DNA from 4 places in the Arthrobacter sp. HMSC06H05 genome. Region 4 is predicted to be linked to each of the others. Evidence: riboswitches for the same ligand, from Rfam matches in the RefSeq annotation. Region 4 holds a riboswitch; each other region holds the start of a gene.

Region 1 (7,227 bases), on a different contig from region 4:
CCCCGGAACCCTTGATGACCGCGATGCGTGCCGTGCGGTGCGTTTGGCTGGCGGCGAGCCGGTGAACCTGTGGCACGCCGACGCTGATCTGAAGGATGTTCAGGCTGTTGTAATCGCTGGCGGTTTCTCCTACGGCGACTACCTGCGCCCGGGCGCCATCGCTCGTTTCGCGCCCGTGATGGACAGCATCATCGCTGCCGCGAACTCGGATGAGAAGCTGCCGGTACTGGGTATCTGTAACGGTTTCCAGATCCTCACCGAAGCGCACCTGCTTCCCGGTTCGATGATCAAGAACGATCACCTCAAGTTCATTCGCCGCGATCAGCCGTTGACGATTGAGAACAACGAAACCAAGTGGACCCGCCTGTATGAGAAGAACCAGAGCGTGGTCTATCCGTTGAAGAACCAGGACGGCCAGTACGTCGCAGACGAGGCGACCCTCGACATGCTCGAAGCCGAGGGCCGCGTGGTGTTCCGTTACGAGGGCTGGAACCCGAACGGTTCCCGCCGCGGCATCGCCGGCATCACGAACGAGGCCGGCAACGTGGTTGGTCTGATGCCTCACCCAGAGCACGCAGTCGAGCTGGGCTTCGGACCAGACGATGGCCGCGGCCGTGACGGCCTGACCGTGTTCACTTCCTTGATCAGCAACTTTGTGGAGGACGCCAAGTGACCACCCAAGATTTCACCCTTGATACCGTCGCTGATGCCGAATCCACCCCAGACGTTGAGCAGCCGTGGGCTGAACTGGGGCTGAAGGAAAACGAATACGAGGACATCAAGAAGATCCTGGGCCGCCGCCCCACGGATTCCGAGCTCGCGATCTATTCCGTGATGTGGTCCGAGCACGCCTCCTATAAGTCCTCCAAGATTCACCTCCGCTCCTTCGGTAAGAAGGTTGACGATGAGATGAAGAAGCACACTCTGGTTGGTATGGGCCAGAACGCTGGCGTGACCGACCTCGGTGACGGCTGGGCTGTGACGTTCAAGATCGAATCCCACAACTCACCTTCCTATGTTGAGCCGTATCAGGGTGCCGCAACCGGCATCGGCGGTATCGTCCGCGACATCATCTCGATGGGTGCCCGCCCTGTAGCGGTCATGGACCCGCTGCGTTTCGGCGCGATCGATCATCCGGACACTGCCCGCGTGGTGCACGGGGCTGTCGCGGGCATCGGCGGCTACGGTAACTCGCTTGGTCTGCCGAACATCGGCGGCGAAACCGTGTTTGATCCCGTCTATCAGGGCAATCCGCTCGTCAACGCACTCGCTGTGGGCGTGATGCGTCACGAGGACATCCACCTCGCCAACGCGAAAGGCGAAGGCAACCGTGTGGTCCTGTTCGGTGCGCGCACCGGCGGCGACGGCATCGGCGGAACCTCCGTTCTGGCTTCGGCGTCCTTCGAGGAAGACAAGCCATCCAAGCGCCCAGCGGTCCAGGTGGGTGACCCGTTCGCTGAGAAGGTCCTGATCGAATGCTGCCTCGACTTATTCCGTGACGAGCTTGTTGTGGCGATCCAGGACCTCGGCGCGGCAGGTATTTCGTGCGCGACCAGCGAGCTCGCCTCCAACGGTGGCGTGGGCATGAACGTTAAGCTCAGGGACGTGCTGTTGCGTGATCCGAGCCTCAACCCGTCCGAGATCCTGATGTCCGAATCTCAGGAACGCATGATGGCCGTGGTAACCCCTGAGAACGCTGAGGCGTTCGAGAAGGTCCTGGAGCACTACGGTGTCGAATACTCCTGGATCGGTGAGATCACCGAGGATCCGCGCCTGATCATCACGTGGAACGGCGAGGTCATTGTGGACATCGATCCGCAGACCGCCGCTGAAGAGGGACCTGAATACGACCGCCCATACGCCCGCCCTGACTACCAGGATGCGTTGCAGGCTGACTCGTTCCGCGGCTCCGAGGCCGCTAAGAACCTGCCGGAGCAGGGCGAGGACCTCAAGCAGGCGATGCTGGAGCTCATGGCGCGGCCTAACCTGTGCGATAAGACGTGGGTCACCCAGCAGTTCGATTCCAACGTTGGAGGCAACACAGCGTTGGCTTCCCCTGACGACGCCGGCGTGATCCGCGTTGATGAAAACACCGGCATGGGTGTCGGTTTCGCGACGGATGCGAACGGCCGTTACGCCTACCTCGACCCCTACGCTGGCGCGCAGCTGGCGTTGGCCGAGGCGTACCGCAACGTCGCGACCTCCGGCGCTACCCCGATGGCTGTGACTGACTGCTTGAACTTCGGTTCCCCTGAGGACCCGAATGTGATGTGGCAGCTGGTCCAGGCGATCGAGGGGCTTTCGGATGCGTGCCTTGCACTCCAGGTTCCGGTGACCGGCGGTAACGTTTCGCTCTACAACCAGACCGGCGAGACCCCGATCCACCCGACCCCGGTTGTGGGCGTGATGGGTCGCTTCGATGACGTCACCGCGCGCACGGTTTCGGGTTGGCGTGAAGAGCACGACGGCAACGCTGTCTATTTGCTTGGTGTGACCCGCGATGAGCTGGATGGCTCCGAGTTCGCCGCGATGCGTGACCACCTCGGCGGTGTCCCGCCGAAGGTCGACCTCGATGCGGAACGCACCCTGGGCCAGCTTCTGGTTTCCGGTTCCCGCGACGGCATGTTCGATGCCGCCCACGACCTTTCCGAAGGCGGCCTCGCAGCCGGGCTGGTCGAGATGTCGATGCGCTACGGCGTCGGCGTGCGCGTGAACCTGGATGAACTCAAGCAGCGTGACGGCATTGACGCTTTCACCACTCTGTTCTCTGAATCGCAGGCCCGCGCGCTGGTGTGCCTGCCGCGTTCCGAGGAGGAACGTTTCACCGCGATGGCCGCGGCACGCGGCTTCGCCCACGTCCGCCTGGGTGTCGTGGACGCTTCCTCGAACGCGATCGAAGTTCAAGGCGAGTTCTCCGCTACCCTCGACGAAATCCGCGAAGGCTGGGGCACAACCATGCAACGCCACTTCGGCTAACTCCCGTTGCTAGCGGTGTGCCGTACGGCTACAGCACACCGTTAGCAGGCACCGTCAAAAATATGACATGGCTGTGGGCGCCAGGTTCATCCTGGCGCCCACAGCCATGTCGTATTCGCGGCCGTGAATTGTACGGCCTACCCTGGCTGGCGGGCGCTGTCTCCTGCCCGCCAGCGTGGCAACCTAGCGGCGGACAGCCGCGCCCGGATGGTTTTCCGGCAACCGGTCGCCGCGACCAAACAGTGCGTGGCGCAAGGAGGAACCCGTCTGGTCTTCCACTGGGCGGTCGGCATCCCACGCAACCGTGGCGTCGGCGGCTTCCTCAGCGCTCGGGTACACGCCGAGCGCTTCGAGTTCTGGAATCACGTAGTCCACGACGTCACGGAACGTGCCAGGCTTGACCGCGTAGGCGACGTTGAAGCCATCCACCCCGGTGTCACGCACCCATTCGTGGAACTGTTCGGCGACTTCGCGGCCGGTACCCACGGCAACCGGACCGAAACCACCCACGCCGATGTAGCGCGCCAACTGGCCCACGTTCCACGGCTTATCAGAATCACCTGAAGCCGCCTGGAACATGTTCACCGCGGACTGGATCGCGTTGGACTCCACGTCTTCACCGATCACCGCATCCAGCGGGTATTCGGACAAGTCGATGCCCGTCCAGCCTGCGAGCAACGCCAACGCGCCCTGCTCATCGGCATAAGACTGGTATTCGCGGAACTTCTCCCACGCTTCCTCGTTCGTCTTACCCACAACCGGGGTGATCATCGCGAAAATCTTGACGTCATCAGCGTTACGGCCCTCCGCCACGGTTGCTTCACGAATCTTCTTCACGGTCTTCGCGAGGCCTTCCTTGGTTGCCTGCGAAACGAACACAGCCTCAGCGTGCTTCCCCGCGAAAGCCATACCGCGCGAGGACGCGCCGGCCTGGAAGATCACCGGGGTGCGTTGGCGGGAAGGCTCCGTGATCGCAATGCCTGGAACGTTGAACCACGTGCCTTCGTGTTCAATCGGGTGCACCTTAGCCGGGTCAACGAACAAGCCGGATTCGCGGTCAGCTACAACCGCGTCGTCCTCCCACGAACCCTCGAGCAGCTTATACACGACCTCGAGGTATTCATCCGCGTGATCGTAGCGTTCGTCGTGCTCCATCTGGCTGGTCTGGCCAAAGTTCTTCGCCGCGGACTCGAGGTAGCCGGTCACAACGTTCCAGCCGACTCGCCCGCCCGTGATGTGATCCAGGGTCGCCATGCGGCGCGCGAGCCCCACCGGATGCTCATACGCAGTGCCCGCAGTGACACCGAAACCGAGGTTCTTCGTCGCTGCAGCCATCCCCGCCACGATCACCGCCGGATCAGCCAACGGGATCTGCGCACCGGAACGCAACGCCGTTTCCGGGGAGTTCGCATACGCGTCATACACACCCATCACATCGGCCAAAAACAGGGCGGAGAAACGGCCCTCTTCCAGGATCCTGGCGAGCTCAACCCAGTGCGAGAGCTTGTTGTAATCCCGCGAGGTATCTTCCGGATGCTTCCACAAACCCGGGGACTGGTGGCCAATCGTGTTCATCGCGAAGGCGTTGAGAAGAATCGGTTTTTCAGACGACATGTTAACCCTTTCCCGCAGCCCTCAAACGCTGCGCCATCGTCTTCTGGCGGGAGCACCTTTCCCTCACGATTCCTGCTACGGAACCCTTCAGGATGGTTGCTGCGGCGTCAACGAGCCAGATCTCTCGGCCGCTCTGGATGGATACGGATTCAGCATAGAGGCACACCATGGGCATCACGCAAATCGCTCGTGACCGATGACAAAGAATGACGGCACGCATCGGCGGCTACACTTGCGAAAGTATTACCCCAAGCCATAACACGGGTTTCTGCAGGTGAAAGGGCTACAGCGACGTGGAATTTGCGCGGCCAGAAGTGTTCTTTACCGTCGATATCATCGCGCTGATCATCAACGGGATCATGGGTGGGGTGATCGCCCGCCGCATCGGACGCCTTTGCTTCGCCAGCCGTGTTGAGCAACATGACACACACGCTGACCCGATTTGCGTGCAACCGCATTCGTCACCCACTATGGACAGCACAACCATCCAGAGCGGCTGAGAGATCTGGCTCTACGACGCCGCAGCAACCACCCCGGGTTTTTACCGGGCATGGTGCTCACGCCAGGATCGATGGAGTGACAACGCATGACCGCAACGTCCGCACCCGCGCACCAGGCCGCCCAGGCTCAGCTCAGCAACGCAAACCTCAGCAGCGCGCAGCCTAGCGATGACGCGCTGCTTAGCGATGAAGAGCACAGCGCGTACTGGGCCAAACAGGCCGGGCAGCTCACGTGGGAGACCCCGTGGGATACGGTGCACACGCTAACCCCGCCTAACCCTGAAACTCAGGAAGGTCTGCAGCAAACCTGGTTCGCGGGAGGCACGCTCAACGCCGCTGTCAACTGCGCAGACCGCCACGTAGCGGCGGGCAACGGGGACAAAGTAGCGCTCTACTTCGAAGGTGAACCCGGCGACCGTCGCACCGTGACCTACCGCGAACTCACCGAGGAAGTCTCGCAGGCCGCCCACGCGCTCACGGAACTGGGCATCACCCGCGGCGATCGCGTCGTGATCTATCTTCCGGTGCTCGTTGAGACGATCATCATCACGCTGGCTTGCGCACGCATCGGCGCGATCCACTCGCTTGTTTTCGGCGGGGTCAGCGCAGAAGCGTTGCGTTTCCGGGTTGAAGACACCCGCGCCAAGCTGCTGGTCACCAGCGACGGCCAGTACCGCCGCGGCAAGGCCGTGCCCGTCAAGGACATCGCGGACGAGGCCGCATCCGGGGAGAACCAGCTCGAGCATGTGCTCGTGATCGACCGCACCGGCCAGCGAGACATCCCGTGGACCGAAGGCCGTGACATCTGGTGGGACCAGATTGTGCCCCGCCAGCCCCGGCAGCACACACCGGAAGCGTTCGATGCGGAAAATCCGCTGTTCATCATGTACACCTCCGGGACCACCGGGAAACCGAAGGGCCTGGTGCACACGACCGGCGGCTACCTCACCGGTGCTGTAGCGACCTATAACCAGATTTTCGCCCACCCGGACCCAGCTCAACGCGCGGGCGACGTGCATTGGTGCACTGCAGATCTCGCGTGGGTCACCGCCCACACCTACGAGATCTATGGGCCGCTCGGGGCCGGCGCGACCCAAGTCATCTATGAAGGCGTGCCGAACGCCCCGCACCCGGGCCGGCACTTCGAAGTCATCCAGCGTTATGGTGTGACCTCCTACTACACCGCGCCAACGCTCGTGCGTTCGCTCATGGGCTGGTTCCCGGAAGGGATCCCAGCCGAATACGATCTCTCCAGCATCCGCCTCGGCGGAACCGTAGGTGAAGCTGTCAACCCTGAAGCAGCACGGTGGCTACGCGAACAGATCGGCCGCGACACCTACCAGCCCGCCAACCCTGAAACCGGGGAACCCGAGCGCGGCATCAGCATGGTCGATACCTGGTGGCAGTCAGAAACTGGCTCCACCATACTCACTCCCCTACCCGGCGCAACCACCGTCAAGCCCGGCAGCGTAGGCCGCGACATGCCAGGGGTAGCGACCGCGGTTGTCGACGACGAGGGCAACCCGACACCGGCTGGAACCCAAGGCAACATCGTGCTCACCCAGTTCCCGCCCTCGATGGCGCGCACCGTGTGGGGCAACCCGGAACGCTGGTACACCTCTTACTGGAAGGCCTACGCCACATACGGTTGGTTCAGCGCAGGCGACGGCGCGAAAGTGGATGTCGACGGCGACACCTGGATCCTCGGCCGCACCGATGACGTCATCAACATTTCAGGCCACAGGCTCTCGACCATCGAGATCGAGTCCGCGCTCGTGACCGACCCGGGTGTTGTCGAAGCCGGCGTGTGCCCGGTACCGGATGCGAAGACCGGGCACGCCGCGATCGCGTTCGTGGTCCCCGGCGACCAGTCCCTGCTTGGCGCTGACGCGAGCGATGAGGCCGTCGCCGAGTTCGCGCAACGGCTACGCGCCACCGTGACCAAGGAAATCGGGCCCATCGCAAAACCGGCCCGCATCATCCTTGTCCCCGACGTACCGAAAACCCGCTCCGGCAAGATCATGCGCCGCATCCTCACCCAGGCCTACACCGGCGAACAGCTCGGCGACACAACGAGCCTGCGCAACGAAGAATGCATCCCGGACGTGCTCGCTGCCGCCCGCGGCTAGCTGTATCC
Region 2 (7,227 bases), on a different contig from region 4:
TTTCGCTCATGCCGATCGGCTCCGAGAAATTCGGTATCCGTTCCGAGACTAAGAACGTGAACTCGCTGCGCTCCGTCGAACGTGCCGTGCGCTACGAGATGTGCCGCCACGCAGGCATCCTCGATGCCGGTGAGACCGTGGTCCAGGAGACCCGCCACTGGCACGAAGACACCCGCACGACATCGTCGGGCCGTCCGAAGTCCGATGCCGATGACTACCGCTACTTCCCAGAGCCAGACCTCGTACCGATCGTCACGACCGCCGACCAGGTCGCTGAACTTCGCGAACGTTTGCCGGAACTCCCAGCCGCTAAACGTTCCCGCCTCAAGGCGGCGTGGGGCTTCTCGGATGAAGAGTTCCGCGACATCGTCAACGCGGGCCTCATCGACACGATCGAAGAGACCGAGAAAGCCGGCGCGAGCGCATCAGCTGCACGTAAATGGTGGATGGGTGAGATCTCCCGCATCGCTAACGAAGCGGAGAAGGACGTCACCGAAACCGGTATCACCCCGGCTCACGTCGTGGAGATCGAAAACCTCATCGCTGAGAAGAAGATCAACAACAAGATCGCCCGCCAGGTCCTCACACACGTCGCTGACGGTGAAGGCAGCCCGGCCGAGATCGTTGAGAAGCGTGGACTGGCCGTCGTATCTGATGACGGCGCGTTGACCGAAGCCGTCGAACAAGCGATGGCGGGTAACCCGGACGTGGTCGAAAAGATCAAGGCTGGCAACCAGAAGGTCATCGGCGCCCTCATGGGCCCGATCATGAAGGCGACCCGCGGTCAGGCTGATCCAGGCCGAGTCCGCGAGATCATCCTCGAGAAGATCAACTAGCCTCGCTTGCTCCCCGTCTCGGGATGGTGACCGTTGGTCCTCACCACGAGGCGGGGACCAGCGGTTAACGCCCTGCCACTTTAAACAGCCTGCCACTTCATACACCGCGCCAGTTCCTACATGGCGCCGTTCATACACCGCGTCAGTGTCACACACGATGCAGTTTCGAGCATCACGCAACGTAGAGCGCATCACGCAAGGAGAGCGCGCATGAGTAAGCCAACCGTCACCGTTGTGGGGTCCACCAACCTGGACATCACCGCTACCGTGCACCGCCTACCGGGGCCAGGTGAGACCCTCCTAGGGCGTACACTCGTGCATTCCCCTGGTGGCAAGGGCGGAAACCAAGCGCTCGCGGCCTCGCGAGCTGGCGCCCGCGTCCGGTTCATCACTGCCATCGGAAGCGACGATGCCGCGCGGGAGGCCCACGAACTGCTCACAGCGGATGGTGTTGACTTGAGCCACGTGCTCGTGCGTGAAGACGAACCAACAGGAACCGCGATCATCACGGTCGACCACGGGGCAGAAAACACGATCATCGTGATCGCCGGCGCTAATCAGCACCTTGATGCAGGGGCCGTGCAGGCACGCGCCCACGCTGTTGAAGGTGTGGTTGTGTTGCAGGGTGAAATCCCGGTCACGGGAATCCAGGCTGCCTTCGCGGCGGCCGAGGACCGGGTGGTTTTCAACCTCGCACCCGTCATCGACGTCCCGGCTGATCTGATCTTGCGGGCTGACCCGTTGGTCGTCAACGAACACGAGGGCGCAGGGGCGCTGAAGATGCTCGGCGGCGACCCTGAGGGGCTGAGCGATAAGGAGATCGTCCGTGAGCTCAAAGCCGCCGGAGTGCGTTCGGTGGTCATGACCCTGGGCGCAAGCGGTTCACACGTGATGGACGAGACCGGCGAACACAAGATCCCAGCTCACACCGTGAAACCCGTTGACACCACCGGTGCCGGGGACGCGTATGTCGGGGCGCTTGCTGCGCGGCTCGCGGCAGGGGACAGCCTCACCGAAGCGGCCTCCTACGCAAGCCGTTACGCCGCCGACACCGTGACCCGTCCCGGAGCCCAAGCATCCTACGGCGTGTTGCCAGTACGCTGACAGAACCGCTGACCTCGCCCATCCGGAAAGGCTGCCCGTCCGCAGACGCTGCCCGTCCGCAAGCGCCGGAAGCGTGGCGCTGATGTCCGCTGTTGGCTAAGCCTGAGGCTAAACCCTTGCCAAATGCTGGGGCACCTCTGAAAGGATAAGGCTATGGCTACTATCGAGTTCCAAGGTAAGACCCTCAACACGGTTGGCGACCTCCCCGCTGTAGGTAAGGCCGCCCCAGAGTTCACTACCGTCAACACCGACCTTGAAGACGTAACCCTCAAGGATTACGCAGGCAAGCGCGTTGTGTTGAACGTGTTCCCGTCGATCGATACCGGGGTGTGCGCCCAGTCCGTTCGCGAATTCAATAAGCGTGCAGCGGGCCTTGAGAACACGGTTGTTGTGACTGTGTCCATGGACCTTCCGTTCGCGCTCGGCCGCTTCTGCGGCGCTGAAGGCATCGACAACGTTGTTGCGACCTCGGCATTCCGTTCGAGCTTCGGCGAGGACTACGGCATCAAGTTCGCAGACGGGCCAATGAAGGGCCTCATGGCTCGCGGCGTCATCGTGATCGACACGGACGGCACCGTGCTCTACTCCTCCCTGACTCCAAGCGTGGGTGAGGAACCAGCGTACGACGAGGTCCTCAACGTCCTCTAAACCACACACGTGCTGGCGCCCGGGGTCACAGACCCCGGGCGTTTCGCGCATCCACGCAGCAGTGCTCATCTAACAGAACTGGGCGGGCCTTCAACAGCTCAGCCGGATGCGGCAAGTAATCTCCGGAGATGAACGTGAACACCGACAACGATGGACAACAAATTTTTCGGCGCACTGTTTGGCGCCGTGATCGTCGCGTATCTGCTCTTCTTTGTCCCTAACGTGAGCCTCATCATCGGTATCACGGTCGTGTTGATGATCGCATCCTGGTGGGCGGTTGTAGCGTTCTGGCCTATTGAACCGCCAAAGAAACCGGGCGTGCGGACCTACCGCTCGAACTAGCGAGCTCCACAGTATGAGCCCCGTAGCGAGCTCAACAGTATGAGGCCGAGGGGATTACTGGAGCAGCTCGCGGCATACGTGTGCGGCTTGAGCGGCCCTCATGATGCGCGGCTGGGTTTTCCTCAAAAGCCGGCCCCAGGTTTTCACTCCACCGCGCAGTGCGGCGTCAGCCACGCGAGTCAACGCCAATGACCCGTTCCACACGTGGGCTCGAGCCGCGAAGAACTCATCCGGGGCTGACGGGTCGATCACGTCTTGGCCGTGCCACAGCGATAGATGCGCCAGATTGATCGCCGGGTCCCACAAGGATGCTTTGTCCCAGTCGAGGATCCCGATCAGCTCGCCATCACGCCAGTGCATATTCCGGCCCGCTAAGTCCCCATGCACTAAACCACGCCGGAGTGAACCGCGAAGAGCGGCGCCTTGGCCCACCGCGGATCCCATGGCTTGCTCCATCTCACCCAGAGTAGCTAACACGGTAGCGGCACTTGCCCGCACATCGGGCTCAAGCGCATCGATCGCAGCATCGGCGCGGGCCTGGGTCCATTGAGGTTCTGCCTCCCAGGGCGCGCCAACCAGGCCTTCGTAGGCGCTCAACGGAACCGCCTGCAGGTCGGTAATAGTCCGCCCCAACGCTGCAGGGTCGCCTTGGTGTAGCGGGTGGGCGGCACCGGGGATGAAACGTTGGATGATCCCGCCGGCGGAATCGATCGGGGAGCGGGATTCAGGGACGAGCCACGGAACATGCGGGGCAAGCGCATCCGCTAACGCGGCACGGCGGGCTTGGGCGAGCGCCTCCTCACGAGTCCGGGCCATCCGGAACACAACCTCAGGAACCGGGTCTGCCGGGATGAGAACCAGGTTCGACTTCCCAGATTCCTCAACCCGGCCAGAAACCCAATCCGCGGCAGGGTATAAAGCGTTGGCGCGTTCAACTTCTTCGCTCGTGGGTTGCCTGGCCATGCATCCAGCCTACCGAGCATAATCGGATGCATGAGTGCCCAATCCCCACACGCACACACCCCAGACGGTGACGGCTCAGCGAAGACGCCCGGCCTGGGCGAGCTGGGGGCGCCCTCGCGAAAGGCCCTGGGGTGGGAGATCGGCATCGTCCTAGCGCTCTCTTTGGGCAAATCCGGGGTGTATGCGCTCATCGACTTGCTCGACACCATCACGCGCGGCCCCATCTCCTCCGGGACCGCGGCCCTCAACACCTCAACTAGCACGCGTGAGTGGATTGATCTGCTGTATCAGCTTGCCGGCATCTTCTTTGCGCTTGCCCCGGTAGCGCTCGTGATCTACCTTGTTTCACGCTGGCCGGGCAATAAGCCTTGGCGTAGGTGGGGCATCGACGGTCAACGATGCGGTAGCGACGCCGCAGTGGGTTTCGCATTCTTCGTGCTCATCGGCGTAGGAACCCTCGCGGTATATGCAGCGGGCAGGGCGCTCGGTGTCACGACTGCTATCACGACCTCGGGCCTTCCGGACGCGTGGTGGAGCGTACCCGTGTTGCTGTTGGCCGCACTCAAGAACGGGCTGCTTGAAGAGATCGTGGTGCTCGCCTACCTGCATGAGCGGCTCGCAACACTGAAATGGACGCCCGCCGCGATCATCATCTTCTGCGCCGTAGTGCGTGGCTCCTACCACCTCTACCAAGGCATCGGGCCGTTCATCGGCAACGTAGCGATGGGCGTGATCTTTGGGCTCTACTACCTGCACAAACGCCGCATCATGCCGCTCATCTGGGCGCACTTCTTACTCGATGCGGTCGCGTTTGTGGGCTACCCGCTGCTCGCGGCATGGTTCGGGTACGGTAGCTAGCCCGCGCCGTCGGCCCTGTCAGCCGCCGCCGGGCCAACGCTGTTAGAGGGTTACGAGGCCCTTCGGGGTCTTCAACGTGACTGACTGCAGGCCCGGCATCCCGGAGGGGGAGGTGAAGTTGAATGTGACCTCGCCCTTGAAGTCTTCACCTGGGTGGCCGAGCCATTCGTCGATGCGTTCGCGGTTACCGGAGATCGTGAGTTCCACGATTTCACCGTGTGGCTCTTCAGCCCGGGATGGGTGCAGGTCCTCGAAGCTCTCGTCCCAGCGGAGGAAGTAGGGAAGCTGAGGGTCTGCGATGAGCCCGTTGATGCCGATCTGGCGCCACGTGAGCTCTCGCCCGTCGGGGAACTTACGCGAACCGGGGACCGCGCCGCGTTGCAGGCGCTCCTCGATAGGTGTGAGGTCCTCTACTGAGACGACCCAGCCCATCCATCCGCCACCCATCTCGCTTCGGGCGCGTACTGCCTTCCTGAACGGCTGCTGGAGAGTGGCCGGGTGGTCTAGTACCTCAACGACTTCGAGGTACTGGTGGTTGTGGAGGGGGAAGAACACGTTGCGTGTTCCGAAGCGTGGGTGCACGCCTCCTTTGACGTACCGGAGCCCGAGCTGATCGGCGATACGGTCTGCGGTGGTGATGAGGCCTTCTGGCCCGCAAGCGTAAGAAACGTGATCGAGCTTCATGGGTTAAATCTGACACTGTGTGAGCCACATCTCTACTTAGGTTTACCTAAGTTGAAGTCCGGCCTGTGGATCAAACCGGGTGTGGTGGGCGTTATGTGGTGCCAGTGGGTTGGCGTGTTGTAGGCTAATTGCCAAGGTCATGAGTGCCAGTGCAAAACCCCGGTTTGCTGGCCGGCAACCCTCCGTCCGCGGCGGGGTGCCCCGGGTGAGGACCTGGTCACACGGGAATGCCGCTGTGGCAAGCGCGGGCTCTGCCCGCCCGTATCCGGGCGGACGTTACGTCAAATCAACCGGTGTATGCGGGCAAGCCCCTCCTATGAATCAAGGGGTGCACTGTATATGTCGCAACAAAAGTTCGAAACTCGTCAGATCCACGCCGGCCAGACTCCAGACCCGACCACGGGTTCGCAAGCGTTACCGATCCACCTGACCAACGCGTATGTTTTCCCTGACACCGAGGCTGCTGCCAACCGCTTTGCGCTGAGCGAGCTGGGGCCTATCTATACGCGCTTAGGTAACCCGACCACCGAAGTCATCGAGAACCGCATGGCAAGCCTCGAAGGCGGCGTCGGTGCGCTGTTCGTCGCCTCCGGAATGGCGGCTACGAGCTATGCGATCCTCAATGTTGCGGAAGCCGGCGATCACATCGTCGCATCGCCATCCCTCTATGGCGGGACGCAGAACCTCTTCAAGCACACTCTGCCTAAGCTCGGTGTCGAGGTCACGTTCGTGGAAGATCCAGACGACCTGGATGCATGGCGCGGGGCAATCAAGCCGAACACCAAGGCCTTCTTCGGCGAGACCATCGGTAACCCGCGCCAAGACGTGTTCGACATCGAAAACATCGCCGCGATTGCACACGATGAGGCAGGCGTACCGCTCATCATTGACAACACGCTGGCAACCCCGTACTCGCTGCGCCCGATCGAATGGGGCGCCGACGTCGTGGTTCACTCCGCAACCAAGTACCTGTGCGGCCACGGAACCGCGATGGGCGGGGTCATTATTGACTCAGGAAACTTCGACTACACCCAACACCCGGAGCGTTTCCCGGGTTTCAACCAGCCGGATGAGTCCTATCACGGCATCGTTTACGGCCGCGATATGGGTGTTGGCTCGCCACTGGGTGCGAACCTCTCCTACATCCTGAAGATCCGCGTGCAGTTGTTGCGTGACACCGGCGCTGCGATCTCCCCAATGAACTCCTTCCTGATCGCCCAAGGCCTCGAAACGCTCTCTCTGCGTGTTGAGAGGCACATCGAGAACGCGCAGAAGGTCGCTCAATGGCTCGAAGCGCGCGATGACGTCTCCGCGACCATCTATGCCGGCTTGGAATCCTGCCCGTGGTATGAGCGTGGCCGCCACTACGCACCCGAAGGGGTGGGCGCGATCGTCTCCTTCGAGATCAAGGGAGCTGAAGACAACGAGGAAGCGGCCCGCGCCTTCGTGGACGCGCTCGAGCTGCACTCGCTTGTAGCCAACCTCGGTGACGTCCGCTCGCTCGTGGCGCATCCATCATCCACAACCCACTCCCAGCTGTCTCCGGAAGAGAAGCGAGCCGCCGGCGTGGGCCCAGGCACAGTACGCCTCTCAGTGGGCCTTGAACACGTGGATGACATCATCGCCGACCTGCAGAAGGGTTTCGACGCCTTCCACGCCGCCCGCGCCTAACTAGCGCCGGGACATTGGCATGTGGCAACGGAAGCGATAGAAACTCACGAAGCGAAAGCAGCGTTATGACGTTGGATGTACGAGAACACTCACAACACAACGCTCCCGAGAGCGATGTGAA
Region 3 (7,227 bases), on a different contig from region 4:
GGGCAAGCGCGCGATCGGCACCACTGGCCGCGGCATCGGCCCGACCTACATGGATAAGATCGGCCGCCTCGGCATCCGTGTCCAGGACATTTTCGACGAATCGATTCTGCGCCAGAAGATCGAGGGGTCACTACGGCAGAAGAACGAACTCTTAGTCAAGGTCTATAACCGCCGTGCCGTGACAGTCGAAGAGATTGTTGAATACTTCTTGAGCTTCGCTGACCGTTTGCGCCCGATGGTGATCGACGCTGAGCTGGAACTCAACAAGGCACTCGATGAGGGCAAAGTCGTGCTCATGGAGGGCGGGCAGGCCACCTTCTTGGATGTGGACCACGGGACCTACCCGTTCGTGACCTCATCGAACCCGACCGCCGGCGGCGCCTCGGTGGGTGCCGGCATCGGCCCGACCCGCATCCAGCGCTCGATCGGCATCATCAAGGCCTACACCACCCGCGTGGGTGCCGGCCCGTTCCCGACCGAACTGTTCGACGATATGGGCGAGCGCCTACGCACCGTGGGTGGCGAGTTCGGCGTCAACACGGGCCGTCCGCGCCGCACCGGCTGGTATGACGCGGTTATGGCTCGCTACGCGTCCCGCGTCAACGGCTTCACCGACTACTTCTTGACCAAGCTCGACGTTCTGACGGGCATCGAGAAGATCCCGGTATGCGTCGCCTACGACGTGGACGGGGTGCGCCACGACGAGGTACCGATGACGCAGTCCGAGTTCCACCACGCCAAGCCGATCTATGAATGCTTTGACGGCTGGACCGAAGACATCTCAGGGGCTCGGAGCCTCGATGACCTGCCGGAAAACGCCCGCAAATACGTTGAAGCGCTCGAAGCGATGTCGGGTTGCCGCTTCTCCGCGATCGGGGTAGGCCCGGACCGTGACGCGAGCATCGTGGTGCGGGATCTGATCGGCCCGGTTGAAGACAACTGAGCTCACTCATCCGGCCTTGAAAGAGACCGCTAGTAGCATCTGAAGCCAGCGTGCATAGAACCTTGTTTCTATGCACGCTGTGCTTTATCCGAAGGTGTGTAGAGTAGGGCTCACACCGCTTGTTGCAGACAGCAAGGAGAACGCGATGAAGATTTCCCTTGGCCAGTTCAGCCCGACCGCCGATGTCTTCGAAAACCTCGAAACGTTGGATAAGTTGGCGCGGCAGGCCGCCTCTGAGAAGGCGGACATGATCGTGTTCCCTGAGGAGTCGATGCTTTCGCTGGTCCAGGCTGGCGATGATTTCGCTGGGCTTGTTGAGAAAGGGTGGGAGCGTTTCGCCCGCCAGGTCGGTTTGATTGCGGCGAGCCACAGCATCGCGGTTGTGGTGGGTGGTTATGAGCCGAACGAAACCGGCAAGCCGTACAACACGGTCTTGGCAGTGGATGCGAATGGTCAGGAGCTTGAGACGTACCGCAAGATCCACTTATATGACGCGTTCACGTTCAAGGAATCCAACCGTATTTCTGCAGGCGACCCCAACCAGGTCGCTACGTTCACGTACGGGAACCTGACGTTCGGGATGATGACGTGCTACGACGTGCGTTTCCCCGAGCTCGCGCGCAACCTTGCGTTGGCTGGCGCTGATGTCCTGTTGGTTCCAGCGGCTTGGTATAAGGGCGAGAACAAGATCGACCACTGGCAGACGCTACTGAAGGCCCGCGCTGTGGAGAACACGGTATGGGTTGCGGCTGCCGGTACGGCCTCGAACCAGACGATCGGCTACTCGGTCATCCTGGATCCGCTGGCCCAGCCTGTCGCTTATCTTGAGGACGAGCCATTCGGTTTGGTCACAGGCAAAGTGGGCCGCAAGAAGGTCAAGAGCGTGCGAGAATACCTGCCGGTTCTTCAGAACCGCCGCGTAGGGGTCGACGCGCCAAAGGCCTGATCGCTGACCGCGGGCTAGCCGCGGCAGGGCTAGCCAGCGCCGCTACATCCAGTCTTTCTTTTTGAAGACGATGAACAGGAACAGAGCGAATCCAAACATGGCCGCGAGCGCGAGCGGGTAGCCGTAGGTCCATTCGAGTTCGGGCATGTTGGTGAAGTTCATGCCGTAGATCGCACCGATGAGCGTGGGCGCAAAGATGATAGCCGCCCACCCGGAGATCTTCTTCATGTCTTCATTTTGCCGCTGAGAGACCAAGGTCGCGTTGACCTGCAGGATCTGATTCAGCGCGTCCCGTAGCTCGGCGATGTCGGGGATGATCTGGGAGAGATGATCAGAGACGTCATCGAGGTACATACGCAACTCGGTGTCGGTCCCATAGCGGGTGGTTCCGATCAACAGGCGGCGGATCACGGTCGCTAACCCGTTGGACATTTGGCGTAGCTCGATGATCTCGCGCGACAAGCGGTAAATACGCTCGGCAGCCGCCGGGTCACCCGAGAACACCTGGCGTTCAATCTCTTCCTTATCGGTTTCCAGGCCACGCAGTACAGGCCCGTATCCGTCCACGACCGCATCGAGCACTGCATGCAGCACGGCTTCCGGGCCGTGCTTGAGTAGCTCGTTCTGTTCGCCGAAGCGGTGTTCGAGCCGGAAACCTTTCGCCTGCCAGGCTCGCACCGCGGCCTGATCCTGGCACAAAACCGCTACCTGGTTCCCTCGCATCAACAGGTTGAATTCGCCGAAGACGACCTCTTCGATGTCATCCTGATAGGCAACAGAGTGAGTCACGACGAACAGGGTGTCGCCCTGACGTTCGGCTTTAGCGCGCCGCGATGGGGCCTGTAGGTCTTCGAGCAGCAGCGGGTGAAGATCCCAGGCTTCTGCGAGGTCTTCAATCTGCTGATCAGTCGGCTTATCCATCGAGATCACGACGACCTGGTCAGGGTGTTCTTCCGAATACCTGCCAGCTGTTTCGATGGTGTGACCGCCGGTGAGCGGAAACGCGCCTTCGTTATCGAATGAGACTGCGCGGATGTTGTCTTTCACCACGTGCAGGGTCGGCGGCGCAACGGGGGTTCGCTTATGACTGGCACGTCCCGAAACGAGGGGGAGGCCGAGTTTGGAGCGGATCTTGTTGCGAGCAGACATGCCTCTATTCTGGCACCAGTTCCGCCCGTTCCCGGCCACCGCGACGCGCTGGACGTTCAACCCCGCGGCGCCGCGGTGAGACGGTCACGCGGTCGCCACCGCGCCGCCGCGCAGGCGCCTCAAGCGTCGGTGCGCGATCGTGCCGCGCAGCGACGCAACAGCAACCGTTATGCGCGCAGTTGGCGTTTGGAGGAGATGACTCCGGTGTCGAAGCCTGCAAGGTGGAGGCCGCCGTGGAAGCGTGCGTGCTCGATTTTGACGCAACGGTTCATGACCGCGGCGAGCCCGCCGGCTTCAGCGATGCGCGCGGCTTCTTCGTTCCACAGGCCCAACTGTGCCCAGAACACCTTCGCGCCCACACGCACGGCGTCCTCAGCGACGCTCGGGAGGTCCTCGTTACGGCGGAACGCAACCACGATGTCGGGCACTTCCGGCAGGTCATCGAGGCTCGGGTACACGGGCTCCCCGAGTAGCTCAGTGGCTCGCGGGTTGATGAAGTACAGCTTGTAGGGGGCGGAGGACTGCAGGTAGGTCGCCACGAAATACGCGGCACGCGCGGGGTTCGTGGAGGCGCCCACGATCGCGATGCTCTTGGCGGCACGCAGCAGGTTCAACCGTTGCGGGGCTGATGGGCCAACCCACGCACTGTTGGCCTCTGTTGTGGTGGTTTCGTTGCTCATTACGCTTCCTCCCCGTTCGCAGCACCGTTCACGGCGGCTTCCAGGGCCTGGTCGAGGTCCCAGATGATGTCCTCAACATCTTCAAGGCCCACCGAAATACGGATCAGGTCTTCGCCGATCCCGCCCGCAATCAGCTGTTCTTTACTTAGCTGCTGATGCGTTGTGGATGCCGGATGCAACACGAGGGTCTTCGCGTCACCAATGTTGGCTAGGTGGCTTGCCAGCTGCAGGTTCGCGATGAACTCAGCCCCGACGTCGCGCCCACCCTTGACACCAAAGCTGAACACGGAGCCCACGCCCTTCGGCAAGAGCTGCTTGCCGCGCTCGTGGTAGGCGTGGTCTTCCAGGCCGGCGTAGGAGACCCACTCGATGCGGTCATCGTTAGCCAGCCAACGCGCGACCTCGCGGGCGTTGGCGATGTGCGCATCCATGCGCTGCGGCAGGGTTTCGATGCCGATAAGCAACTGCCACGCGGACTGAGGGGCGAGCGATGCGCCGATGTCACGCAACTGTTCGTTGCGCAGCTTGGTGAGGAAACCGTATTCACCGAAGTTGCCCCACCACGACAAGTCACCGTAGGAAGGCACCGGCTCCGTCATGGATGGGAAGTTGCCGTTGCCCCAGTTGAAACGGCCTGATTCAACGACGACGCCGCCCAGGGTGGTTCCGTGGCCGCCCAGGAACTTGGTCGCCGAGTGGATCACGATGTCCGCGCCGTGTTCCAGCGGACGGAAAATATATGGCGGGGTCAGGGTTGAGTCCACAACCAGTGGGATCCCGTGTTCGTGGGCGAGAGCGCCGAGACCTTCGATGTCGGTGATCACACCGGACGGGTTGGCGACCACCTCGGTGTAGAGGACCTTGGTGTTCGGTTGGATCGCGGCCGCGAAGTCCTCGACCTCGGTTGAGTCGATGAACGTGGTCTCCACGCCGAATCGGCGCAGCGTGACATCCAGCTGCGTCACGGTCCCGCCATAGAGCTTCGAGGAAGCGACCACGTGATCGCCCGCCTGGCATAGCGCGGCGAACGTGATGAACTCAGCGGCCATACCCGAAGACGTCGCGACCGCGCCGATACCGCCCTCAAGGGACGCGACGCGTTCCTCGAACGCCGCAACCGTAGGGTTAGCGATACGCGAATACACGTTCCCGTACTTCTGCAGCGCGAACAGCGTTGCCGCATCGTCCGCGTTTTCAAACACGAAAGACGTCGTGTTGTACAGCGGGACGGCACGCGAACCGTGCTCCGAATCAGGGGTGGCACCCGCATGCAGGGCGCGGGTACGGAAACCGAATTGACGGTCGGCAGAAGACATGGAACTCCTTCAACTCCATCGATCCCGGCATGAGCACCATTCGCTGCAGCGGTGGTGCTGCGTCGATGGTTGCTGCGGCGTCACAGGGCCAGGTCCCTCGACCGCTCTAGATGGTCAGCCACCATTATGCGCACTCGACTCGAGCCAGGGCAAACGCATGTGACGTACTAAGGCGCGCCGTGGGCCGGCGGTGGCGGTGTGAGAGACAGAGGAAAGCGGGCTGTGTCGATGCACGACGCGAGCCCTAAGCTGGGGGATATGAGCACCAGCCCTCACCACGTCCCGTCTCTCGCTTTGGTCCGCCACGGGCAAACAGACTGGAATAAAGAACGCCGCTTCCAAGGAAGCGCGGACGTCCCCCTCAACGCGACCGGCATCGAACAAGCCCGCGCCGCGGCGGAAACCCTGGCGGCTGACGCGACATCACGATGGGGTAGCCCGTGGGACGTCATCCTCACCTCCCCGCAACTCAGGGCGCGCGAAACCGCGGAGATCATCGCTGAACACCTCGGACTTGAGGCGCCGCGCGTCGTCGCTGGGCTCAAAGAACGCTCCTACGGCCCCTACGAAGGCCGTGCCTACGGCGACCTCGACAAAGAAACCTTCACCTACCTCTTCCCGGCACACCTCCCCAACGTCGAAGAGGTCGAAGCCCGCGGTAAAGAGCTCGGGATCCTCGAAGGCGTCGAAAGCTCCAAAGACGCCGGCCGCCGTAGCGCTACAGCGCTCGCCGAAGCGCTCCAGCGCAACCCAGGCCAACGCGTCATCGCCGTATCCCACGGCTCGACCACCCGCTGCCTGCTCAACACCCTGGACGAGTGGAACATCAGCAATCCGGGGTTGCGCAACTGCGACATCCGCTACCTCACCCCAGCCCAAGAAGCGCACCTGCACCACATCCGCAGCGCACTTCCCTAACCCTGCGCTGCATCACAGCCACCCACTACACTGACTGTGACGCCGTTCACGGACACCAGCTAAGCCAAGGACACCCATGATGAGCACCGCCAGTACATCAGCGAGAAACACGTCAACACCGGGGCAACAGCTTCCGGCGGTACATCCGGCGGCGCAAGAACCGATCCCGGCGGAACTCAACGGGCACATCGTCCGGTTGCGCCGTTATTTGCACGCGAATCCCGAGCTGGACCGGCACCTACCCACCACTCAGGCGGCGGTGCTGGACGCCCTCGAGGGAATCGAGGGGATCGAGCTGCACACCGGGAAGGCGCAGTCCTCTGTGACCGCTGTTCTGCGTGGTGCTGCTCCGCTTCCTGAAGGTACGCGCCGCCCCGTAGTCCTGTTGCGTGGAGACATGGACGCGCTACCGGTCACCGAAGAAACCGGGCTTGAATATTCGCCCACCGAAACCGGGAAGATGCATGCGTGCGGCCACGACATGCACACCGCGGGCCTGGTGGGCACGCTGCTGTATCTCGCACAGCGCCGCGATGAACTTACCGCCGATGTTGTAGGCATGTTCCAGCCTGCCGAAGAAACCGCTGGCGGCGCGAAAATCATGATCGAAGAAGGCCTACTGGAAGCCGCAGGCCAGCCGGTCGACGAAGCGTACGCGATCCACGTGTACGCCGACCGCTATCCGCACGCGACGTTCGTCTCCAAACCGGGAACCATACAGTCCGGATGTGATGACCTCGTCATCACCGTCCACGGCCAAGGCGGCCACGGATCCGCCCCGCACCAAGCCGCGGACCCGGTGCCAGTCGCGGCAGAGATCGTGCTCGGCCTACAGACCATGGTGACCCGCCAGTTCGACCCGTTCGACCCCGTCGTGGTGACTGTCGGCTCGATCAAGGCGGGCTCTGCGCCGAACATCATCCCGTCCACCGCAACCATCCAGGTCACGCTGCGTTCCTTCAGCCCGGCGTCACGTGAAAAGCTCGTGCCGGCCGTGCAGCGCGTCGCCAAAGGCATCGCGGAAGCACACGGGATGAGTGCAAGCTACAGGGTCGAATGTGACTTCCCTGTAACCGTGAACTCGGCCGAACACGTGGACTACGTGGCCGACACCGTGCGGGACCTGTTCGGGGATACCGCCTACCGAGAGCTGCCGCGCACCGAAGCCGGTTCAGAAGACTTCTCCGAAGTGCTCCAGCGCGTACCGGGCGCCTACATTTTCCTCGGTGCCGTCCCGGAAGGTGAAGACCCCACGAAAGTTGCGGGCAACCACTC
Region 4 (7,227 bases):
CCCTCACGATCTCGGCGTAGAAGCTCGCGTTCGCGGCCGTCGGAACGGATTGGATCAGCTCGTGCAGATAGGCCGCGCCACCGGCACGGTTGAGCTCACCGCTCTTGGTCAGGTGGCTCGAGACGGTCACCGCATCAGCCGGTTCCCCACGGCCGTAGAGATCGGTGATCGCGTCAAAAATGATCGAGTGCGCGGGCTTATAGAAATCCGATGAGCGCAGAATCTCTACACAGTCGGCGATCGCGTCCTGGGAGAGCAACATGCCACCCAAAACCGACTGTTCAGCCGCTACATCCTGAGGCGGGACGCGCTCAGCAAGTGAGGACGCACCCGAGGATGATGCGCCTGCATCGCTGTAGTCGGCGTCGCTGTACTGATCCACTGTGCTCCTTCAACCTGTACTGTCCTCAGGCTCAGTGTAGGGCGAAATAGACACAACACAACCCGAGTTATCCACAGCCCCTGTCGATAGTGTGTGGACTATTGTGGAACACACCGGTGGATATCCACTACTTCTGTGGATAACCTGGGGAAAACATCGCTGTGATTTTGCTTAAAATTAGCTGTATCCCGCGAGATTCCGCGGTTTTTTCTTGTGGATTATGAAGATGCTCTAAAAACTTTTCCCCAACCTTCAAGCACACGTGTCATGTTGACAAGAGGGATATCCACGCGATACATGCCTGAAACGCTAAGTTATCCACAGGTTTGGGCTAGTTACCCACAGACTCGCCCGAGTAGAGGTTGAAGGTTCGCCAACTCACCCTCGCGGAAGGTTGACCGCCCCCACAAATGGGGCTACATGCACATGGGGCGAGCCCGAAAGGGCCCGCCCCACAAACTACCTTGCACTATTGCTTATGCTTTTGCGTGCTTATTTGTCCTTCTTGAGGACCTGTCCGCTCTTGACGTCCACATAGACCGTCACGTCGGCGCCGCCACCCTCTGGGTAGATATCAACTTCCCACATGATCTGGCCTTGCTCCTCGTCAACGCTGACGTCATCGAGGGTGCCTGGGGTGTCCTTGAGCGCGGTCTCGATCGCCTTAGCGATTTCTACCTTGATCGCGTCATATTCGCGGCGGTCATCGCTGTCTACGTCTTCGACTTCATCCTGGTTGGTGACCTTGGATCCGTCAGCGGCTACCTCGAGCTCGTGACTCTTATTGCCCTTGACAACATCTACGCTCCAGCCGCTCTTATCGTCATCCCAGTCGAGGTCAACGGCCTTGCCGCCAACTTCCTTTTCAGCGGTCTCGATCGCCTTGAGAGCGTTCTGTTGGCTACCACCCTTGGTTGGGGCTTGCGCGTTGTTGTCTGCAGAGTCCTTACCATCAGCGTCATCGGCGTCAGTGTTCTGCGCCTGCTGAGTCTCAGTCTGCTGAGTTTGGGTCTGCTGGGCGTCCTGGGTGGGTTCGGAGGTTTTGTCCTCCGTTGGAGCACCGCAAGCGGCAAGAACCAGCGCGAGGGTTGCTACGGACGTGAGGGCTACATGTTTCTTCTCCATGGCCTCAATATACGCAGATCGGGACTCAGATAGCACTGCTTTTTTTGCTCAGCTCTAAGCCAACCTAGATTAACTGCCCGCGTTTGTCCTATGATCAGCGCCTTCCAAACAGCAGGCTTTAGGCGGTTACGAGTGCGCGGTCTGGAAGCTGCGCAAGGTCGCGGAACGTCTTGCCGTGCAGCACGATCGGCTCTCCGTGTTCCTCGCCGTGAGATACAGCGTGGACCTTCAACAGCACGATGGTGTGGTCGCCTGCCGGGACCGTGTCATAGATCGAGGTCTCAAGCCACAGGGCGGCGCGGTCCAGGAACAAAGCACCGGAGTCAGCTAACGTGACGTCGAGGCCGCTGAAACGCTTGGATGCGTCGCGGGAGGCGAGCTGATAGCAGACCTCGCGGTGTTCATCGGCCAGAATCGAGACGCCGAGCCGATAGCCGTGCTTGAGGCGCTGCCATGTGCGGGATTCGTTGCGAACTGAGAAGGATACGAGCGCTGGCTCATATGAGATGCCGACCGCAAAGCTCGAGGAGACCATGCCTTCGTGGTGGCCTCCCACGCGGGAGCAGAGAGCTGCCACGCCTACAGGGAAACGGTCGAATGCCGAACGCAGGGTTGCCTGGTCGATGGTGTGGGTCAGGGACATAGCGATTCATCCTTCGCAAGTATCGGCCGTCCACAATGGCCGGCGCAGCTTGCCGCCGGCATTCCCGACGGCCGAATCGTCACCTGGGGCACCCCACCTACGCGAGAGGGTTGCCGACGGATTAGCCAGGGCCTAAAAATCCGTACTCATGATTCGTGTGTTAAACGATAAACAGTTCAGCGCACGCCGTGCAACTGAATGTGTCATGTAGTTCATTTAATGAGACGAACGCCGCACCCTTTCTCGGGTGCGGCGTTCGTTCACGCCCCTCGCGGGGCGCGTCTCAGACTGTTTCACACGTGAGCTGACACGCGGTTCACATTATGGTTCCGCGCGCTGAGTGCTTGAGTGTTACTTGCCCTTTGGTGCTGCAACAACGTGCAGCGTGGTGTTCGCGAGAACGTCTTCGTGCAGGCGGACGGTGGCTTTGTAGTGGCCAGTGGTCTTGACCTGCTGTGCGATCTCGATGGTGCGCTTGTCGACCTTGCCCAGGCCGGCAGCCTCGATTGCTGCTGCAACGTCGGCCTGCTTGACGGTACCGAACAGGCGGCCGGTGTCACCAGCTTTAACCTCGATGCGGATCTCAGCGTCCTTGAGGCCGTCTGCGATCTTCTGTGCTTCTTCGAGGTTCGCGATGCGGTGGGCCTCGCGAGCAGCCTTGATGGACTCGATGTCCTTCTCGCCACCCTTGGTCCAGGTGATCGCGTAGCCGCGTGGCAGCAGGTAGTTGCGTGCGTAGCCGTCGCGTACTTCGACGATGTCGCCCGCAGCACCCAGGCCGGTTACCTCATGCGTGAGAATAAGCTTTGCCATGTTTCTTCTCTCCTCCTTCTTGCTTAGCCGCGGCCAGCGCCGGAGTATGGAAGCAGGGCAACTTCGCGCGCATTCTTGATCGCCTGAGCGATCTTGCGCTGCTCCTGCACGGTAACGCCAGTTACACGACGAGCGCGGATCTTGCCGCGGTCGGAGATGAACTTGCGAAGAAGGGCGACATCTTTGTAGTCAATGTAGTCGATGTCGGCGGCCTTGAGCGGGTTGGCCTTAGGCTTAGGCTTGCGAATTTCAGGCTTAGCCATCGTGGAGCTCCTTAGTTTGTTTTGGAGCCCGCAGTGTCAGCTGCGGGATGGGTATTGGTTTGAAAACGATTTAGAACGGTGGTGCGGACTGGCCGGGGTTTGCGCCCCAGTCGCTTGAGCCGCCAGAGTTACCCCACGGGTCGTTAGCTGGAGATTGCTGAGGCGCACCCCAGTCTCCGCCGCCGCCCTGGTTCTGCTGGCCGCCGAAGCCTCCGCCTTGGTTGCCGCCACCAAAGCCGCCGCCGGTGTTTCCACCGAAGCCGCCCTGGTTGCCGCCGAAACCGCCTTGGTTACCCCCGCCGCCTCGCTGGTTGCGGGTGACTTGTGCGGTTGCGTAGCGCAGGGCTGGGCCGACTTCGTCGACGTCCAGTTCCCATGCGGTACGGCGGTTGCCGTTCTGATCGTCATAGCTGCGGGCACGGAGACGACCCTGGGCGATGACGCGCATGCCCTTGGTCAGTGATTCCGCCACGTTTTCGGCGTGTTCGCGCCATACGCTGCAGCGCATGAAGAGGGCTTCGCCGTCTTTGAACTCGTTGGCCTGACGGTCGAAGATCCGCGGCGTAGAAGCGACCGTGAAGTTCGCTACCGCGGCACCGGAGGGCGTGAAACGCAGTTCCGGATCAGCGGTGAGGTTACCCACCACAGTGATGATGGTTTCTCCAGCCATGATTCCCCTTAGCGTGAAGCGTTGAAACGTGGTTGTGCCCGCTGAGGACGCGCTTACTTGATGCGCTGGTCCTCTGGGCGGATGATCTTGGTGCGCATGATGGACTCGTTGAGGCCCAAAACACGGTCAAGTTCGGATGCGGTCTGTGGCTCAGCGGTGAAGTTAACCACTGCGTAGATGGCCTCAGCCTTCTTGTTGATTTCGTAGGCCATGCGGCGACGGCCCCAGATGTCGATGTTCTCGACGGTTCCGCCGTCCTTGGTGACGACCTCGAGGAACTTGTTGAGCGTCGGTTCAACGGTGCGCTCGTCGACCTCGGGGTCAACCAGCAGCATCAGTTCGTAGTTACGCAAGTGAACCCACCTCCTTTGGACATAAAGCGGGCACGGTCTTTCCGTACCAGGAGGTTCTATTGCGGTAGCCCCTACCCTGCCATGCAGGGCGTGCAAGCCTGCTGAAGTGCGCATCACGATGCGGTTACCAGCAAAACTTGAAAGTGGGCAACAGCACCAGTCTACCCGCAGTACGGCTCAAGCCATAACTCTTCACTGTGCGTGTGGGTGCCATCATGCACTGCGATGTGCAGCGCGCGTGGGCGGGAGGAGTCAGTCCTTGTGGTCGCGTAGCTGTTGAGGGAGGCGGCGCTCCAGGACGGGTGCGAGGCTTCTCAGGTACGTGTTGGTCACGTGATTTCCATCCCTGTAGATCAGCGTGTTGCCCGCGACCACGGAGCATTCGTCTTTGCTGCAGAAGTAATCGGTCATATCAAGGAAGTAGACGTCATCGAGCCGCCCGGCCGCCTCTACCGCCGGGTCATCAAGCAAACCTTGTTCAACACTGAAATCGCACTCGTGTGGCTTGTCCATGCTACCGGAAACGCACGTGCGTGGAATCGGAATATCGTCATCACGCGACGGGACCGGGGTGTCTCGAACCACCACAAGCTGCGCCCCGCTCTTCTGCAGTTCCTTGAACGTGCGTTCGTAACCGTCCGCCGCATCGCCGCGGAATGTTGATCCTGCAAAGTTCTTGGTGATGATCACATCAGGCTCATCCTCAATTACCCGCTGGATGGATTCCTTATTCGGTTCAACGCACCGCTCATCAGCTTTACCGAGCTCACGAGGTTCAAGTGACATGGGGCATGAAGCCTTGGTGTAGGTGATGATCCGCCAATCGTGGTGCTTCGCTAGCTCCTCTAGCGGCTCCACGAGCATCCGGGCGTGAGAATCACCCATTATCGCGATCGTCTTCTCGCCGTCTTCCTTACCCTTCACGCAGCGCGGCGTGTGTTTCTTGCCGTTGCCCGCGAAACACTCCTGATCCGTGCGCGCATCGTCCTCAGCTTCCGCAGGGGTGGGCGTGATGACCGAGCCATACGTGAGCGCCGCTGGAAGCTCGTCTGCGCGCTCCCCTTCAGTGACCAACCGGCCGCCCGGGCTATCCGGATGCCCCGCATCGAGCTTTTGAGCCCCGGACTTCTTGATGACCGGATCCCAACTACCGGCAGCGAACTCCGGCCGCTCACCTTTTAGAAGCTCCGCAGCGAGCTCCTTCTGTTCGCGATTGATCGCATCCGCACGCACAATCGGAGTCACAGCAACCGCAACAGCAACGAGCGTTGCCACGCCACCTGCGATCCACGCTGGCGCAGGCGAGACCTTCAAACGCTTCCACTGGCGTGCAGGCTCCTCAACCCAACGCCACGAAACGTGCGCGAGCACACACGAGATCAGCATCAGCACGGGCACTTGCCACCAATACGGCTTATGCTCCGTGATCTGCACGAAAACCATGTACACCGGCCAGTGCCACAAATACAGCGAGAAAGACACCTTGCCCAGCCACTGAACCGGCGCCCAATCAACCAGCCAATTCAGCGACAACGCACCACTGGTACGGCCCGCGATGATCACCGCCACAGCCCCCAGTACGGGAACCGCCGCGCTAGCACCCGGGAACGGGGTCGCGTGCGTGTACGTGAGGATCGACCAGCACATCGCCGCAAGACCTGCCAGCGCTAGCACCGCACGCCACGAAACGCCGCCGCCCATCCGTTGCTTGCCCTTGCCGGAATCGTCCTTGAGGATGTAGGGCGCCAGGGCTGCGATCAAGCCGCCTAAGGCGAGCTCCCACACGCGCGTTGTCGTGATGAAATAAGCCGCCGGATCGTTTGAACGGACCCTATATTCAGCCCACACGAACGAGGCGAGGATCACCGCCGAAAACAGGACGATCGCATAGGCACGCACAGTGAGCCCGATGCGGCGGGCGAGCCATACGGCCAGGATCACCACGAGCGGCCAGAGAACATAGAACTGTTCCTCAACGCTGAGTGACCAATAGTGTTGGAAAGCGGTCGGCGCATTGTCTGAGGCCAGATAATCCACGGAATCAACGGCCAAAACCCAGTTCACGATGCTCAACAGGCTCGCGATGCCTTGCCGCGAAACCTGTTCCCACTGCTCCGTGGGCCACCATATGAACGTTGCAACGATGATCACGCACGCGGTCACTGTCGCGGCCGGCATGATGCGGCGGATGCGGGCAGCCCAGAACTCAGCGAGGTTGATCTTGCCGTGCACTTCGGCGTCCCGCAGAAGCTTCGATGTGATCAAAAACCCTGAGATCACAAAGAAGATATCGACACCAACAAAGCCGCCCGGAACTGCCCTGGGGTAGAAATGCCACGCCACAACGGCGAAGACGGCAAGCGCCCGCAGGGCTTGGACCTCCGGGAGGAACTTCCGGCCGTCTCTGCGTTTCTGGGGCGCATCCTGCCCATGCGTGTTCTGCCCTCGCCTATCTAGTCCGCGAGCACCGTCCCCTTGGATCGTTGTGGCGTTGTTGGACATGCACGGCATTACATCACGTCTGGGTCCCCATCTCTACAAGCCCAGGTGAAGCGCAAGTGAACTAAGTTATGCGGTATAGAAAACCTTCGCAACCTTATATAGGTCGTGAAGATCGCTCACGCCTGCAAGCTCGCGGGCCGAATGCATCGACAGAATCGGGATACCCACATCCACGGTGCGAATCCCTAGGCGGGTCGCCGCGATCGGGCCGATCGTGGAACCGCACGGGATATTGTTATTCGACACGAACTCCTGGCTCTCAACCCCAGCCTCGCGGCACCAGCTAGCCCACGCTGCAGCACCGAGCGCATCAGTCGCATAACGCTGATTAGCGTTGATCTTCAAGATCGGGCCAGACCCCAGAAGTGGCTTGACCACCGGATCATGATGCCCCGCATAATTCGGGTGGATCGAATGCCCCACATCCGATGACACATGCCAGGATTCTGCGTACGCCCGCGCCTGATCCACAGCGG

Evidence for each region. Region 4 has a riboswitch for S-adenosylmethionine ahead of HMPREF3160_RS05445 (flavin reductase family protein). Riboswitches for the same ligand answer to the same signal wherever they lie in the genome.
Region 1: another riboswitch for S-adenosylmethionine. It lies ahead of HMPREF3160_RS02270 (LLM class flavin-dependent oxidoreductase); the one in region 4 lies ahead of HMPREF3160_RS05445 (flavin reductase family protein).
Region 2: another riboswitch for S-adenosylmethionine. It lies ahead of HMPREF3160_RS07210 (O-acetylhomoserine aminocarboxypropyltransferase/cysteine synthase family protein); the one in region 4 lies ahead of HMPREF3160_RS05445 (flavin reductase family protein).
Region 3: another riboswitch for S-adenosylmethionine. It lies ahead of HMPREF3160_RS02305 (O-acetylhomoserine aminocarboxypropyltransferase/cysteine synthase family protein); the one in region 4 lies ahead of HMPREF3160_RS05445 (flavin reductase family protein).

What each region holds. Positions count from the first base shown of each region.
Region 1 covers NZ_KV788974.1:111,425-118,651, forward strand. Annotated here, with positions in the region: gene purQ (phosphoribosylformylglycinamidine synthase subunit PurQ) at 1-673, shown strand, start outside; gene purL (phosphoribosylformylglycinamidine synthase subunit PurL) at 670-2,976, shown strand; gene HMPREF3160_RS02270 (LLM class flavin-dependent oxidoreductase) at 3,160-4,590, opposite strand; SAM riboswitch class I at 4,621-4,734, opposite strand; gene HMPREF3160_RS02275 (hypothetical protein) at 4,740-5,012, opposite strand; SAM riboswitch class I at 5,071-5,168, shown strand; gene acs (acetate--CoA ligase) at 5,177-7,219, shown strand.
Region 2 covers NZ_KV788989.1:18,526-25,752, forward strand. Annotated here, with positions in the region: gene gatB (Asp-tRNA(Asn)/Glu-tRNA(Gln) amidotransferase subunit GatB) at 1-836, shown strand, start outside; gene HMPREF3160_RS07180 (ribokinase) at 1,047-1,940, shown strand; gene tpx (thiol peroxidase) at 2,094-2,588, shown strand; gene HMPREF3160_RS07190 (hypothetical protein) at 2,739-2,930, shown strand; gene HMPREF3160_RS07195 (phosphotransferase family protein) at 2,985-3,893, opposite strand; gene HMPREF3160_RS07200 (CPBP family intramembrane glutamic endopeptidase) at 3,924-4,751, shown strand; gene HMPREF3160_RS07205 (VOC family protein) at 4,794-5,435, opposite strand; SAM riboswitch class IV at 5,571-5,686, shown strand; gene HMPREF3160_RS07210 (O-acetylhomoserine aminocarboxypropyltransferase/cysteine synthase family protein) at 5,775-7,106, shown strand; gene HMPREF3160_RS07215 (homoserine O-acetyltransferase MetX) at 7,172-7,227, shown strand, end outside.
Region 3 covers NZ_KV788974.1:121,370-128,596, reverse strand. Annotated here, with positions in the region: gene HMPREF3160_RS02325 (adenylosuccinate synthase) at 1-943, shown strand, start outside; gene HMPREF3160_RS02320 (carbon-nitrogen hydrolase family protein) at 1,089-1,889, shown strand; gene HMPREF3160_RS02315 (magnesium and cobalt transport protein CorA) at 1,932-3,038, opposite strand; gene HMPREF3160_RS02310 (CoA-binding protein) at 3,206-3,718, opposite strand; gene HMPREF3160_RS02305 (O-acetylhomoserine aminocarboxypropyltransferase/cysteine synthase family protein) at 3,718-5,034, opposite strand; SAM riboswitch class I at 5,047-5,151, opposite strand; gene HMPREF3160_RS02300 (histidine phosphatase family protein) at 5,263-5,952, shown strand; gene HMPREF3160_RS02295 (M20 metallopeptidase family protein) at 6,029-7,227, shown strand, end outside.
Region 4 covers NZ_KV788983.1:82,268-89,494, forward strand. Annotated here, with positions in the region: gene dnaB (replicative DNA helicase) at 1-382, opposite strand, end outside; gene HMPREF3160_RS05440 (PepSY domain-containing protein) at 875-1,507, opposite strand; gene HMPREF3160_RS05445 (flavin reductase family protein) at 1,626-2,150, opposite strand; SAM riboswitch class IV at 2,191-2,304, opposite strand; gene rplI (50S ribosomal protein L9) at 2,502-2,963, opposite strand; gene rpsR (30S ribosomal protein S18) at 2,987-3,226, opposite strand; gene HMPREF3160_RS05460 (single-stranded DNA-binding protein) at 3,297-3,896, opposite strand; gene rpsF (30S ribosomal protein S6) at 3,950-4,249, opposite strand; gene HMPREF3160_RS05470 (acyltransferase family protein) at 4,502-6,751, opposite strand; gene HMPREF3160_RS05475 (M18 family aminopeptidase) at 6,818-7,227, opposite strand, start outside.